Prochlorococcus marinus str. MIT 0918: one gene and its partner. The protein of the gene in region 2 binds, or shares a complex with, the protein of the main gene of each other region. Links are inferred from orthologs where the notes say so. Each region holds a gene or a part of one and is shown on either strand. Other genes may lie near its edges. The genes, in order: mnmG and mnmE.

Evidence for each region.
Region 1: the proteins of mnmE (region 2) and mnmG are in contact, whole or in part, in a solved structure (PDB 9HIP), measured with the Escherichia coli proteins. The link is inferred for Prochlorococcus marinus str. MIT 0918 from one-to-one orthologs.

The regions. Positions count from the first base shown.
Region 1 is NZ_CP114780.1:1,190,846-1,200,543, reverse strand. What follows is about bases 6,809-9,698. They hold mnmG (tRNA uridine-5-carboxymethylaminomethyl(34) synthesis enzyme MnmG), read right to left. Parts: upstream 9,311-9,698; coding sequence 7,307-9,310; downstream 6,809-7,306. Other genes in these bases: dnaB (replicative DNA helicase), read right to left, coding at 9,346-9,698; O5636_RS06560 (chorismate lyase), read right to left, coding at 6,809-7,270. Also shown: O5636_RS06595 (valine--tRNA ligase), read left to right, coding at 1-2,139; O5636_RS06590 (TVP38/TMEM64 family protein), read left to right, coding at 2,198-2,761; O5636_RS06585 (hypothetical protein), read right to left, coding at 2,758-2,925; NAD-dependent DNA ligase LigA, read right to left, coding at 2,918-4,978; O5636_RS06575 (hypothetical protein), read right to left, coding at 5,001-5,423; O5636_RS06570 (SprT family zinc-dependent metalloprotease), read left to right, coding at 5,544-6,092; O5636_RS06565 (RNA helicase), read left to right, coding at 6,188-6,700; more of O5636_RS06560, read right to left, coding at 6,716-6,808. UniProt on the Escherichia coli protein: NAD-binding protein involved in the addition of a carboxymethylaminomethyl (cmnm) group at the wobble position (U34) of certain tRNAs, forming tRNA-cmnm(5)s(2)U34.
Region 2 is NZ_CP114780.1:1,461,369-1,464,263, forward strand. What follows is about bases 88-2,895. They hold mnmE (tRNA uridine-5-carboxymethylaminomethyl(34) synthesis GTPase MnmE), read right to left. Parts: upstream 2,272-2,895; coding sequence 904-2,271; downstream 88-903. Other genes in these bases: nadC (carboxylating nicotinate-nucleotide diphosphorylase), read right to left, coding at 88-794; O5636_RS07920 (DUF2062 domain-containing protein), read left to right, coding at 2,343-2,801; O5636_RS07925 (RelA/SpoT family protein), read right to left, coding at 2,889-2,895. Outside these bases: more of nadC, read right to left, coding at 1-87. UniProt on the Escherichia coli protein: Exhibits a very high intrinsic GTPase hydrolysis rate. Involved in the addition of a carboxymethylaminomethyl (cmnm) group at the wobble position (U34) of certain tRNAs, forming tRNA-cmnm(5)s(2)U34.

The DNA of each region.
Region 1 (9,698 bases), 270 kb from region 2 along the record:
GCTTCTTCCAAGACAGGAATTAAATATCTCGAAGTTGCTACAACACGACCTGAGACGATGATGGGTGATGTTGCTGTCGCAGTTAACCCTGGAGATCAACGTTATTCAGATTTGATTGGGCAAACATTGCTTTTGCCATTAGTAGGGCGTGAGATACCTGTGATAGCTGATGATCATGTTGATAAAGATTTTGGAACCGGCTGCGTGAAGGTAACTCCTGCTCATGATCCTAACGACTTTGCAATTGGTCAGAGACATAATTTGCCTCAGATTACGGTCATGAATAAGGATGGCACAATGAATTCTGAGGCTGGTTGTTTTGCTGGCTTAAATCGTTTTGATGCTCGCAATGCTGTTGTTGCGGCATTTCACGACCAAGGCTTGTTAGCGAAGGTTGAACCATATCGCCATAGTGTTCCATTTTCTGAGAGAGGAAAAGTCCCTGTTGAACCTTTGCTTTCTACTCAGTGGTTTGTTCGTATGGATTCTATGGCTCAACGCTGTCAGTCTTATTTAAGTAAGGGACAACCTTCTTTTTTTCCTGCTAGATGGGAGAAAGTTTATCAAGATTGGTTAATAGATTTAAGAGACTGGTGTGTTAGTAGACAATTGTGGTGGGGGCATCGTATCCCAGCTTGGTTTGTAATTAGTGAAACAAATAATCAGCTCACTGATGAAACTCCTTATATAGTTGCTATTTCAGAGAAGAATGCTTTATTGGAAGCTCAACGTCTATATGGAGGAGACGTTCTAATTAAGCAGGAAGATGATGTTCTTGATACTTGGTTTTCTAGTGGTTTATGGCCTTTTTCAACTTTAGGGTGGCCTGATGAAAGCCATGCAGATTTCTCTCGTTGGTATCCAACGAATACTCTGGTCACAGGGTTTGACATTATTTTTTTCTGGGTTGCACGAATGACAATGATGGCAGGTGCTTTTACAGAACAGATCCCTTTCTCAGATGTTTATATTCACGGTTTAGTTAGAGATGAACATAACCGCAAGATGAGTAAAAGTGCAGGGAATGGGATTGATCCAATTTTATTAATTGATCGTTATGGAACCGATGCACTTCGCTTTGCCTTGGTTAAGGAGGTTGTTGGAGCAGGACAAGATATTCGCCTTGATTATGATCGAGAATCAGATACTTCTGTAACGGTAGAAGCAGCAAGAAATTTTGCTAATAAGTTATGGAATGCTACAAGATTTGCCTTGATAAACCTTCGTGGCACTACTTTTCAAGAGACATTTGAGGAAATAGATTATTCAAAGTTGCAATTATCTGATCAATGGATTTTGTCTAGGCTTTCTAAGATGATTGATGATACAGCTAAAAGATATGAAACTTATGCTCTTGGGGAAGCTGCAAAAGGTTTATATGAATTTGCTTGGAATGACTTTTGTGATTGGTATCTGGAATTAATCAAGCCTCGCCTTAATGTTTCATCCTCTTTATCTGGAAATGATTTGATTGATCAAAAAAGAGCTCAGACAGTGATGTTTAAGGTTTTAAGGGATCTATTAATTATGATCCATCCTTTAATGCCTCACTTAACTGAGGAGTTATGGCATGGTGTTACTGGTTTTTCAGAGAATAGATTACTTGCATTAGAGTCTTGGCCAGCATTTAATCCAGGTTTCATAGATGAGGAGTTAGAGTCTTCATTTAATGAGTTATTTGCTTCGATTAGAGTGGTTCGGAATTTAAGAGCAGAAGCAGGTTTTAAGCCTTCACAACAAGCCCCAGTACATTTTGTTACTAAAAATAAATATCTTTCAGATTTGTTAAACAAAGCAATTCCTGATATTCAAATATTGACCAAAGCAAATGAAGTTAAGGTTTTTGGTCCTGATCAATTGTCTGGACAATCAACTTCAAAGTCGCTAGCTGGAGTTTCTGGTCAATTAGAAGTTATTTTGCCAATTGAAGGGTTAGTAGATTTATCAGCTTTGAAGAATCGTTTAAAGAAAGATTTGTTTAAGGCAGAAAAAGAAATCTCTACTCTTTCAAGCCGTTTAAATAATTCTAATTTTATTCAGAAGGCTCCTGAAGAAATTGTTTTAGAATGCAAGGCTAAATTATCTGATGCGAATTCCCAAGCCGAATTAGTTCGCCAAAGATTATTAGGTTTAGAATGAATCTCATAGTCTTTATATGTTATATCTAAAAGATTTTTTTGAGTATCAAATTCAATTTTTGTCTACTCCTTTAGGCATTATTGTTTTTATTCTTTTCTATGCAATTTGGGTAAATATTTTGTTGCCAGGCTCTTGGCTTTCTATGTTTGCAGGATTGGTGTATGGTTCATTACTTGGTAGTATATTTGTCTTTATTGGTGCATTTTTAGGAGCAATTACTACCTTTGTTTTAGTTAGAACTTTTCTAAGACATTGGATAAACAAAAGGCTAGATTCCTTTCCTAAATTGCAACTAATCGTGCAATCCATTACTAGTGAAGGATTAAAACTTATTATATTAACTCGTCTTTCTCCAGCTTTTCCTTTTGGTCTTTTAAACCTTGGATATGCTTTGACTAAAGTTAGTTTTAAGGATTTTACAATAGGGTTGGTTGCTATTTTCCCAGGCACATTACTCTATTGTTCTTTGGGATCTTTAGCAGGAGAGATTTCGAAATTTGATTCAATAATTTCTAATAGTTCTCAATTCAATTTTTTAACATTGATAGGTACTTTTTCTACTGCTTTGGCTTTATTTCTTGTGTTAAGGAGTGTTCGTAATTCTAGTCAATCAAGTAGTTAGTTTTCTTCTTTTTGATTTTTTAAAGTTAAATCTTTAATTGTAGCAATTACAATAAACCATAATAATCTCAATTTTGAATTAAAAGTCTTTCTAGAAGCAATTTCTTGGTATTTAGCTCTACCACAATCTGTTTTAATTAAAGTGTAAATGAATGGTTTAGTCATTGGCTACTTGATTTAATATATTGATTAATTCTGTTTCCCCAATAATCTTTATGTTTAGTTCTTTAGCTTTTCTTAATTTGCTTCCAGGTTTTTCCCCTGCAATTAAAAAACTTGTTTTAGAGCTAATAGAAGAAGTAACCTTTCCACCTAAATTTTCTAGAATCCCTTTTATTTCGTTACGATTGAGAACATTAAATGTTCCAGTTATTGTTATTATTTTTCCAGCAACTTCTTGGTTTTTGATAGTTAATTTTTCTTTATAAGTATTTGCAAGTGTAATTCCTGCTTCTTGTAATAATTTAATTAATTCTTGATTATTAGGAGAAGTAAACCATTGTTTTAATGACTCTACAATTTCATTTCCTATGCCATAGATATTAGAAATACTTTCAGGTGCATTAATTATCTCTTTTTCAAGTTCTGAGACATTTGGAAAAACGTTAGCAATTGCTTTTGCATTAGCTTCTCCAATGTGGAGGATACCTAGAGCAAATAGTTGCTTATGCCATGGTTTTTTTTTCGATTCTTCAATTGCATATAAAAGTTTTTCAGCTGATTTTTCCCCCATGCGCTCGAGCTTTGTAATTGATTGTTTATCTAGGTTATATATACCTGCAATTGATGAAACAAGTTTCTTCTCCACTAGTTGTTCTATCAGTTTTGTTCCCAACCCTTCTATATTCATTCCGTTTTTGCTTACCCAATGACGTAAACCACCACGTAGGATTGCTGGACAAGAATTATTTGTACATTTAGTTGCTGCTTGTGTTTGAGCTTGCAAAAGTTTTTGATTGCATTCTGGACAAATTGTTGGAAGAAATAATTTCGATGCTTTCTGGGGTCTGAGCTCTTTTATGACACGAACGACTTCAGGAATTATTTCTCCCGCCTTTCGGACGACAATAGTATCTCCAGAATGCAAATCAAGTTCTGCAAGTCTATTTGCATTATGTAATGTTGCTCTACTTACAAGTGTTCCTGCAAGAGTGATTGGTTTAAATTTGGCTACAGGCGTTACTGCTCCAGTTCTACCTATTTGAAAAGTTAATTTTGTTAATTGAGTTGGTGACTCTTCTGCTGGGAATTTCAATGCAATTGCCCATCTAGGTGCTTTATTGGTCACACCTAAAGTTTTTTGTTGTTCAAAACTCTCGAGTTTTATGACTATTCCATCAGTTGTATATGGAAGGGTTTGACGACGAATTTCCCATAGGTTACAAAAATCTTTTACTTCTTCGAGGTCTGGGCTTGTTTTTGTATTGGGATTAACTTTAAACCCTGCTTTTTTTAGCCATTGCAATCCTTCTTTTTGTCCTTTGGGTTTTGGATAGTCTTCGTCTGTTGGTTCCCATTCATTAGGAAGATGGATTGTATAGGCAAAAAAATCTAGTTTTCTTGATGCCACTATTTGAGGATCTAATTGTCTAAGAGTGCCTGAGCATGCATTTCTAGGGTTTGCAAAGACTTGTTTTTCTTCTTTTTGACGTAATTGATTTATTTTTTCAAAAATTTCATTGGGCATTAAGGCTTCCCCTCTTACTTCAAGCCAGGGTGGTGGGTTTTTTAGTTGTAAAGATAATGGTATCGAGCCAATTGTTTTCACATTAGATGTGATGTCTTCTCCTTCAAAACCATCTCCTCTAGTAGTTGCTCTTTCTAGAAAACCATTTGAATAACTTAGAGCAAGAGCATTTCCGTCGATTTTGAGTTCGCATATCATCTTGACTTCTTGTTCAAGTGATTTTTTAATTTTTAAATACCAATTCTCTAGCTCATCTAAGTTAAAGGCATTCTCTAGACTTTGTAAGGGAATTCTATGTTTAACACTTTGGAAACCTTTTGATGGCTTCCCTCCTAAACGCTGAGATGGACTGTCTTGTGTTATGAGAGACGGGTCGTGTTTTTCTATTTCCAATAATTCTCGATATAGACGATCAAAGACAGCATCTTCCATTAAGGGAGCATCAAGAACGTAATAAGCATGATTAGCTTTATTTAAGACCTTGCGAAGCTCTAAAACTCTTCTTGAAAAATTCCCTGAAGGTTTTTTCACTGATACTTAAAGCAACTTATGGTTAGCTAGTTGATTTTGCAATTCGATTGATTCGCCAATCTTTGTCTACTTTAATGAATGTAAATTCCAAGGGTAATTGAGAACTTTTATCTTCGGATCTGAGATTTAAAGTCAGTATGACTTGATTGTCTTCAATTCTTGGTCGCCCTGATTTTAAGTTTCTGTATTTGTTTAATTGCAGGCCTCCTAAAAATTTAAGGAAATCTTGACGATTTACGTGTTGTTTATATGTTTTGGTTGTAAGCCTGTATGCAGCATCAATACGCCCCGAAGCGATTTGATTGAAGAATTGTTTTACTAAAGGATTGATTCCTCTTGCTCCTATAACAAGCTTGATGGCATTGAAGGTCCAGAAGAGAAGCAATGCCCCCCCTCCATAGAGAAGAGTTTTGATGCCGATTGCTTTAACTAGTGCCGCATCCATTGTGAAAAGTGTTTAATTAGAAGATTAGTTTTACTAACTTTAGAGATAAGAGTATTTCACAGTCACTAATTTTTAGACAGAATGTTATGGCTTGGTTAAAGATTTGCCTTATAAGAATTAATGCCACTCATTCCTCTTCTGCCTATATTTCATCGTTTGAACCGTCAATATTTTGATGGCTTGCTGGTTAAAGATTTGAAACCACTTGTTTCAATTAGGTGGAGTGATGGCAGATTACGTAATACAGCTGGGTTTTATCGTCATGGACGTCAAGCGAAAGGACAAAGAGTCTGTGAAATTGTCTTGTCTAGCCCTGTATTAGAAAATCTTCCTCAAAGCGCTGTGGAAAGCACTCTTTGCCACGAGATGATCCATGCTTGGGTAGATCTTGTTTTAAAAGTTTCTGAAGGACATGGACGGAATTTTCAAGCACGAATGAAAGCAATTAATGCTGCTCAGAATGATTTTCAGATAAGTGTCAGGCATCAATTCCCGATGCCTATTAAATTGCCAAAATGGTTGGGCATATGTCCTTCTTGTGGTTTGAGTTCAACTTACAAAAGAAGGACTAAAGGAATAGCTTGTAAGCATTGTTGTGATACTTTGTATGGAGGGAGATGGAATCCAAGCTGTGTACTTGTTTTTCAGCCTTTAAACTTAGAAAATTGATTAAGAACTTGGCTGGGTTTTTAATTCTTGGTCTAACGATTCCTTTACGTCTTTTCCAGAATGATTTTTTTTGGAAAATTCGATAAATTTATTTTATGAATAGAAGTTTTTACTCTAATTCCAGACGTCAGGGCTCTCGAGAATCTTTAGAGCGTCGTATGGATAAATGGATGGAAACAGGTAGACAGTTAGTTGATGGTGTTGCTGGAAATAGACCTGGACAAAGAAAAAAAGAAAACCGTTCCGGTGTTAGTGGTATGAGTCGCTGGGTAGGAAAAAAAATTGATTGGTTTTTTGAAGAAGAAGATAATTGGTATGAACCTATAGACTTAGAATTAGAAAGAGAGGAAAACATTCCTATTAAAAAAAAGCCTTTAACTGCAATATCATTGAGAGTGCCTAAAGCACTTTCACCATCATCCGAAGATGTGGATACATCTTTAGAACAGCCATGGCCTGATGATTCTACGTTTCGCATTGAAAGATGGGAACGTGAGACCTCCTCTGAGCGAAAATTTTCTGATTATCAAGATTCCGATTCCAGTAATACTTCTCAAGAAACAACTCTTCCTAGGCGTCCTTTACCCAGATCTAGTAGAAGAAAATAAATCTCTTTAATTTATTTATGGGCAAAGTTGATTGCGCATAGAGTCTCCCAACCAGTTTTCTAATATAGGATTAAACACCTCTCGTATTACTGTTAATTCTTGTTGATGGCGAAAAAATCTATAGTGTCTACTCCAAAAAGGACCTGTTTTTTTAAATCTATTTTCTAACCATTTAGCTTTAACTAAAGCTAGTCCATCAACTTCACGAAATAATTCAGATCGTCCTTGGGTAAGGCTTTGCCAAATTGGCTGGTCTTTGTTTTTTAGATGATGTTCTGCTTCTTGTTTATTCCACCAGCTTTCTGCCCATGCAAGAGTTTGATCTCCACATTGGAGCCAAACTTGTCTCTTTAAAAGAGGAGGGAAAAGCTCATTCACTTCCTTAGGTATTGACTTATTTGTTAACCATTCTGCTTCCATTCCAATTAATTCTATTTGAACTTCATGCCCTGTGAGTAGCGTCAGATGGCGAGTAGGACTGCCATCCCCTAATAGCATTAATTGCCATGCTCCAGATAGTTGTATTGAAAGGTTGCCAGATAATACGGATGCTGTTTTGGCTTCCCAAATTGCTTGAGGCGATGGATAAAGATTGGTGCTCAGAAATTAACTCCTGTTTTGGAAAGAAACTTTCGTCGCTGAGTTATTGATGTGTTTTTTATTAATTACTTTATTTATGCTTTTTCGATTGTGTATTTTTAACCATACGAGTAATGCGGTGAGATCTGCCTTGCTTACACCAGGAATTTTAGCTGCTTCACCTAATGTTTTGGGTCTATTAGCGTTTAATTTTTCTCTTGCTTCTTGGGATAGTGTTTTGATATTTGTATAATTTAACTCTTGAGATAATGTTCTTTTGTTTTGTTTTTTAATTTGATCTATTTGGGCAGCCTGGCGCTCTAAATACCCGCTATATTTAATATCTATTTCCACTCCTTCTTGTACACTTAGCTCTAATTGACTATTTACTAGATTATGTCTAATGAGATTAGACATATGCATTCCTGGTCGTCGAAGTAGATTGGCTAAAGTTATAGATCCTTTAATTGGAGCACCACTTTCTTCGGCTAAGATCAATGCGATTGTATTAGTTTCTTTAATCCTATCAGTTTCTAATCGAAGTTTTTCTTTAGCCAAAGCTTCTTGTTTTGCTTTAAATATTTTCCATCTTTTTTCATCAATTAATCCAAGTTGATAACCCAGTGGTGTAAGTCTTCGATCCGCATTATCTCCTCGAAGCATTAATCGATACTCGCTTCTGCTAGTTAGAACTCTATATGGTTCGCGAAGATCTTTAGTCACAAGATCATCAACCATGGTTCCTATATAACTTTCTTCTCTAGAGAAATGGATCGGATGTTTTTGTTCTATATATCGTCCCGCATTGATCCCAGCTACTATGCCTTGAGCTGCAGCTTCTTCATAACCAGTTGTTCCATTAAGTTGTCCAGCGCTAAATAATCCTTTAATTCTTTTTGTTTCTAGAGATGGTAAAAGTTGTGTAGCCGGTAAATAGTCATACTCCACTGAATAAGCTGGACGAAGCATGATACAGTTTTCGAGACCAGGTAGTGTTCTTAAAAGCTCTAGCTGTATATTTTCTGGTAGCCCGGTCGAAAATCCTTGTATATATATCTCCGGCGTATCTCTTCCCTCTGGCTCTAGAAAGATTTGATGAGATTCCTTATCTGCAAACCGAACAATTTTATCTTCTATTGATGGGCAATAACGAGGACCCTTGCTGTTGATAAACCCTCCATAAATAGGAGTTAAATGAAGATTGTCTTTTATAAGTTGATGGGTTTTTGTTGTTGTTCGAGTGATATAGCAACTCATTTGAGCTTTGCTTTTCCATGTAGATGGGTCGAAAGAAAAAAATCGATTTGCAGCATCACTTATTTGTTCTTCAAGGGAGTTGAGTGCAATACTTCTGCGATCTACTCTTGCAGGAGTTCCTGTCTTGAGCCGACTAGTTTCAAAACCAAGCTTTTGCAGTGCATCAGTTAAACCTGTTGCAGGTTGTTCACCTGCTCGACCAGCTTCCATTGATTGATTTCCTATCCAAATCTTTCCTCTTAAAAATGTTCCAGTAGTGAGAATTACTACTCTTGCTTTATAGCTACTTCCAAAGTACGTTTTGATCCCTGTTATTTGGCCAATAGTAGATTCAGATTGCGCGTCTTTTTGCGTATTAGGTGCCAGCTTCTTTACCTCTAAATCTGTAACCATTGCTTCTCGAAGAGTCAAATTAGATGTTTGTTGAAGGAGATTAAGCATTTCACGAGAATATGCTCTTTTATCAGTTTGAGCTCTTAGTGCCCAAACTGCTGGACCTCTACTGGCATTTAAGATTCGTTTTTGTATGGCTGTTGAATCTGCTAAACGGCCAATCACTCCTCCTAATGCATCTACTTCATGAACGAGTTGGCTTTTAGCTGGCCCCCCCACGGCAGGATTACATGGTTGCCATCCAATGCGATCAAGATTTAAAGTGAATAACGCGGTTGAGAACCCTAGCTTTGCAGTCGTTATAGCAGCTTCACAACCTGCATGACCTCCCCCAACAACTATTACATCAAAGGCTTCTTTAGTGTTGGATGAATAGCTCATAAACTAATAATGCATGCGTGAGTATGAACCTTTCTCTAATTAGCAAGGTTTCTAAACCTTGTAAATTGTGGTTCAAAAAGTAATTTGACTGTTCCTATTGGGCCATTTCTATGCTTTGTAACAATTAACTCAGTGACACCTCTATCTGGAGTTTCAGGATTGTAATACTCATCTCTATAAATCATTAGTACTAGGTCAGCATCTTGTTCAATTGATCCTGATTCTCTTAGATCACTAAGCATGGGTCTTTTATTTGTTCGAGATTCGACTCCTCGACTTAGTTGAGAAAGTGCTATTACGGGCACTTTCAATTCCCTCGCCATTGCTTTTAAGCCTCTTGTGATTCTTGAAAGTTCTTGAACTCTATTGTCGGGTGTAGACCCTTCCA
Region 2 (2,895 bases):
CTTGAAATAATATCAACACCTGTAGAGGCATAGTTTTTAATTTCTAAAGGGTCAATCCCTGAGGCTTCTATCACTATCTCTTTAGAAATTTGTGCTGCTAATTTTCTCAAATGCGGAACAAGATGAACTATTTCTACTGGAGTCATCTCATCAAGAAGTACTCCATCAGCACCTGACATAACAGCTTCTTTTGCTTGGGATTTTGTTTCTGCCTCGACAATAATTTTTGTAGTCCATGGAATTGATTCTCGAAGACATTTAATGGAATGATTAATACCCTTGCCCCAGGCGATATGATTTTCTTTTAGCATAGCTGCATCATCTAGCCCCAATCTATGATTTAAACCACCACCACATCTGACGGCATATTTTTCTAATTGACGGAGTCCAGGAGTTGTTTTTCTTGTGTCTGCTAATCGAACTCCAGTCCCTTTCAGCTCGAAAACGAGACTTTGTGTTTTTGTAGCTATTCCTGAGAGATGCATTGCAAGATTAAGAGATGTACGCTCACCTGCCAATAGAACAGACACAGGGCCTTGAAGCTCCAAGATTTTCTCTCCTATTTTAAAATTTTCCCCATCCTTTTTTTTTAAATCCACTTTGACATTTTGATCTAGACGTTTATATAGGGTTTTAACTATGTCTCCGCCACAAAAGACCCCTTCTTGTTTACTTATCCAATGTGCATTAACAATGTCATTGCTAATGGCTGTCTGAGTAAGGTCTCCGCGACCTACATCTTCATTAAGCCAAATATCTAAAAGATGATTGATTGTTGGTGGAAGTATATTCAAGATTTTAGAAAAGAAAAGGTAAGAGTGACGAGGTGTTCGATTTGAAAAGTTGAGTGTTTTCGTAAGTAATACTATAAAAATCTAATTTAATATTTAAATATAGATTCTTTTATTTACCAATACAAAATTTTGAAAATATTCGATCAAGCACTGCTTCGGTTATTTCTTCACCAGTTAATTCACCTAGTCTGAAAACCGCTTCTCGTAAATCTATAGTCCAAAAATCCCAGGGTAGTTTTTGCTCTGCTACAGTCTCAATTTTTTCTAACGCACTTGCGGCTAATTGAACTAGGTCCAGTTGTCTTTGGTTTAATGCAATCTCAAGACTTTCGATCTTGTTGGCATCACATAATTTTAATAGAGCTTCAATCATTTCACTTTCACCTTCTCCTGTTAATGCACTAATTGTTGCATCAGGCTTTACTATTGTCGATTTAATTTGAATATCTGATTTATTGCCCAATAAGAGTGTTGGCGTTCCTTTTGGGATTTCATTTAAAAGTTTTTGATCATTTTTAGTCCATCCTTGGCTGATATCAAAAATCAATACAATTACATCTGCTACCACTAAAGCTTTTTGGCTAAGAGAGATCCCGATTTGTTCAATTGCATCTTGTGTTTCTCTAATGCCAGCAGTATCTAATAATGTGATAGGAACTCCTTCTAGTACAATTTCACTTTCCAAAAGATCTCTTGTAGTACCTGGTAAATCTGTAACTATAGCTCGTTTCTTTTTACTAAGAAGATTTAGCAGTGAACTTTTTCCGACATTTGGGGTTCCTACAAGCGCAATTTTCAATCCATTATTTATGAAAGAACCTTGCTTAGCATCAGAAATAAGCTTATAAAGGTTTTCCTTTATGGATATTACTTCTGCGATTAAAGTTTGTTCGTCAAGATTGGGGAGATCATCCTCAAAGTCAATTCTTGCTTCAATTTCACTAAGTTGATCAATAAGTTTGTCTCTTAATGAGTTGATTTGAGTAGTAATTTCCCCATTAATACCCGCTATGGCAAGTTGTGCTGCCTTTTCACTTCTTGCACTGATTAAGTCATTGATTGCTTCGGCTTGAGTAAGGTTAAGCCTTCCATTTAGGACTGCACGCTGGCTAAATTCCCCAGGCAGAGCTCTTCGTGTATTGGTTTGTGTAAGTAAAAGATCAAGGACTTGTTGAACAACAATGAGACCACCATGACAATGAATCTCTACTACGTCTTCACCAGTAAAGCTTCGAGGTCCTTCCATTATTAAGATTAAAACTTCGTCTATCTTTTTTTTAGTCTTTTTGTTTATTACATGTCCGTATAAAATTCGATGACTCTTCCACAATTGTTCTCCTGGGATGGTCACAATGCTTTTGACGGCTTGTTGAGATGATGGCCCCGAGACTTTGATAATTGCAATTGCTCCCTGTCCTGGGGCAACTGCAGATGCGATTGCTGCGATTGTTTCTTCTGTAGTGAATGCAGAGTTCATAAATTTACATTCTTCTTCCGTTGTCTACTATCACTAGGAGGCTAGTTTTTTCAAAACCTGTAGGCTCTAACATGATTGATGTCTTCTTTAGATTAATTAAAAAGGTTAGGAATGTTGTTCGTTGGTTTTGGGAAGAGCATGGTACTCCAGCCTATCGAGCTCGTGGGGTAGGGGTGGGCGTTTTTAGCGGATGCTTCCCACTGTTTGGATTCCAGTCTTTGATTGGGATTTTTTTGGCAAGTCTCTTTAGAGGAAATCATTTCCTTGCGATAACAGGAACTTGGATTAGTAATCCTTTTACATATATTCCTCTTTATTGGTTCAACTATAAAGTTGGAAAGTTTTTTTTAGGTGAAGTTAATAATTTAAGTAGTTTGGGAGAACTGACTCAATATAGATTGTGGACCCAAGGTTGGATTATTAGTAGTAGAATCTTATTAGGATCAACAATTGTCGGATTATTATTTGGATTATTATTTGGCTGTATTTCATATCAATTTTTTAAAGCTAAATCAAGATTATATAAATAACTATTTATATAATCTTGATTTTTTAATACTTAGTTATTCATGTAGGTAATAGCTATTATTTAGTAATAAAAAATAATTATTGAGTTATTAACTT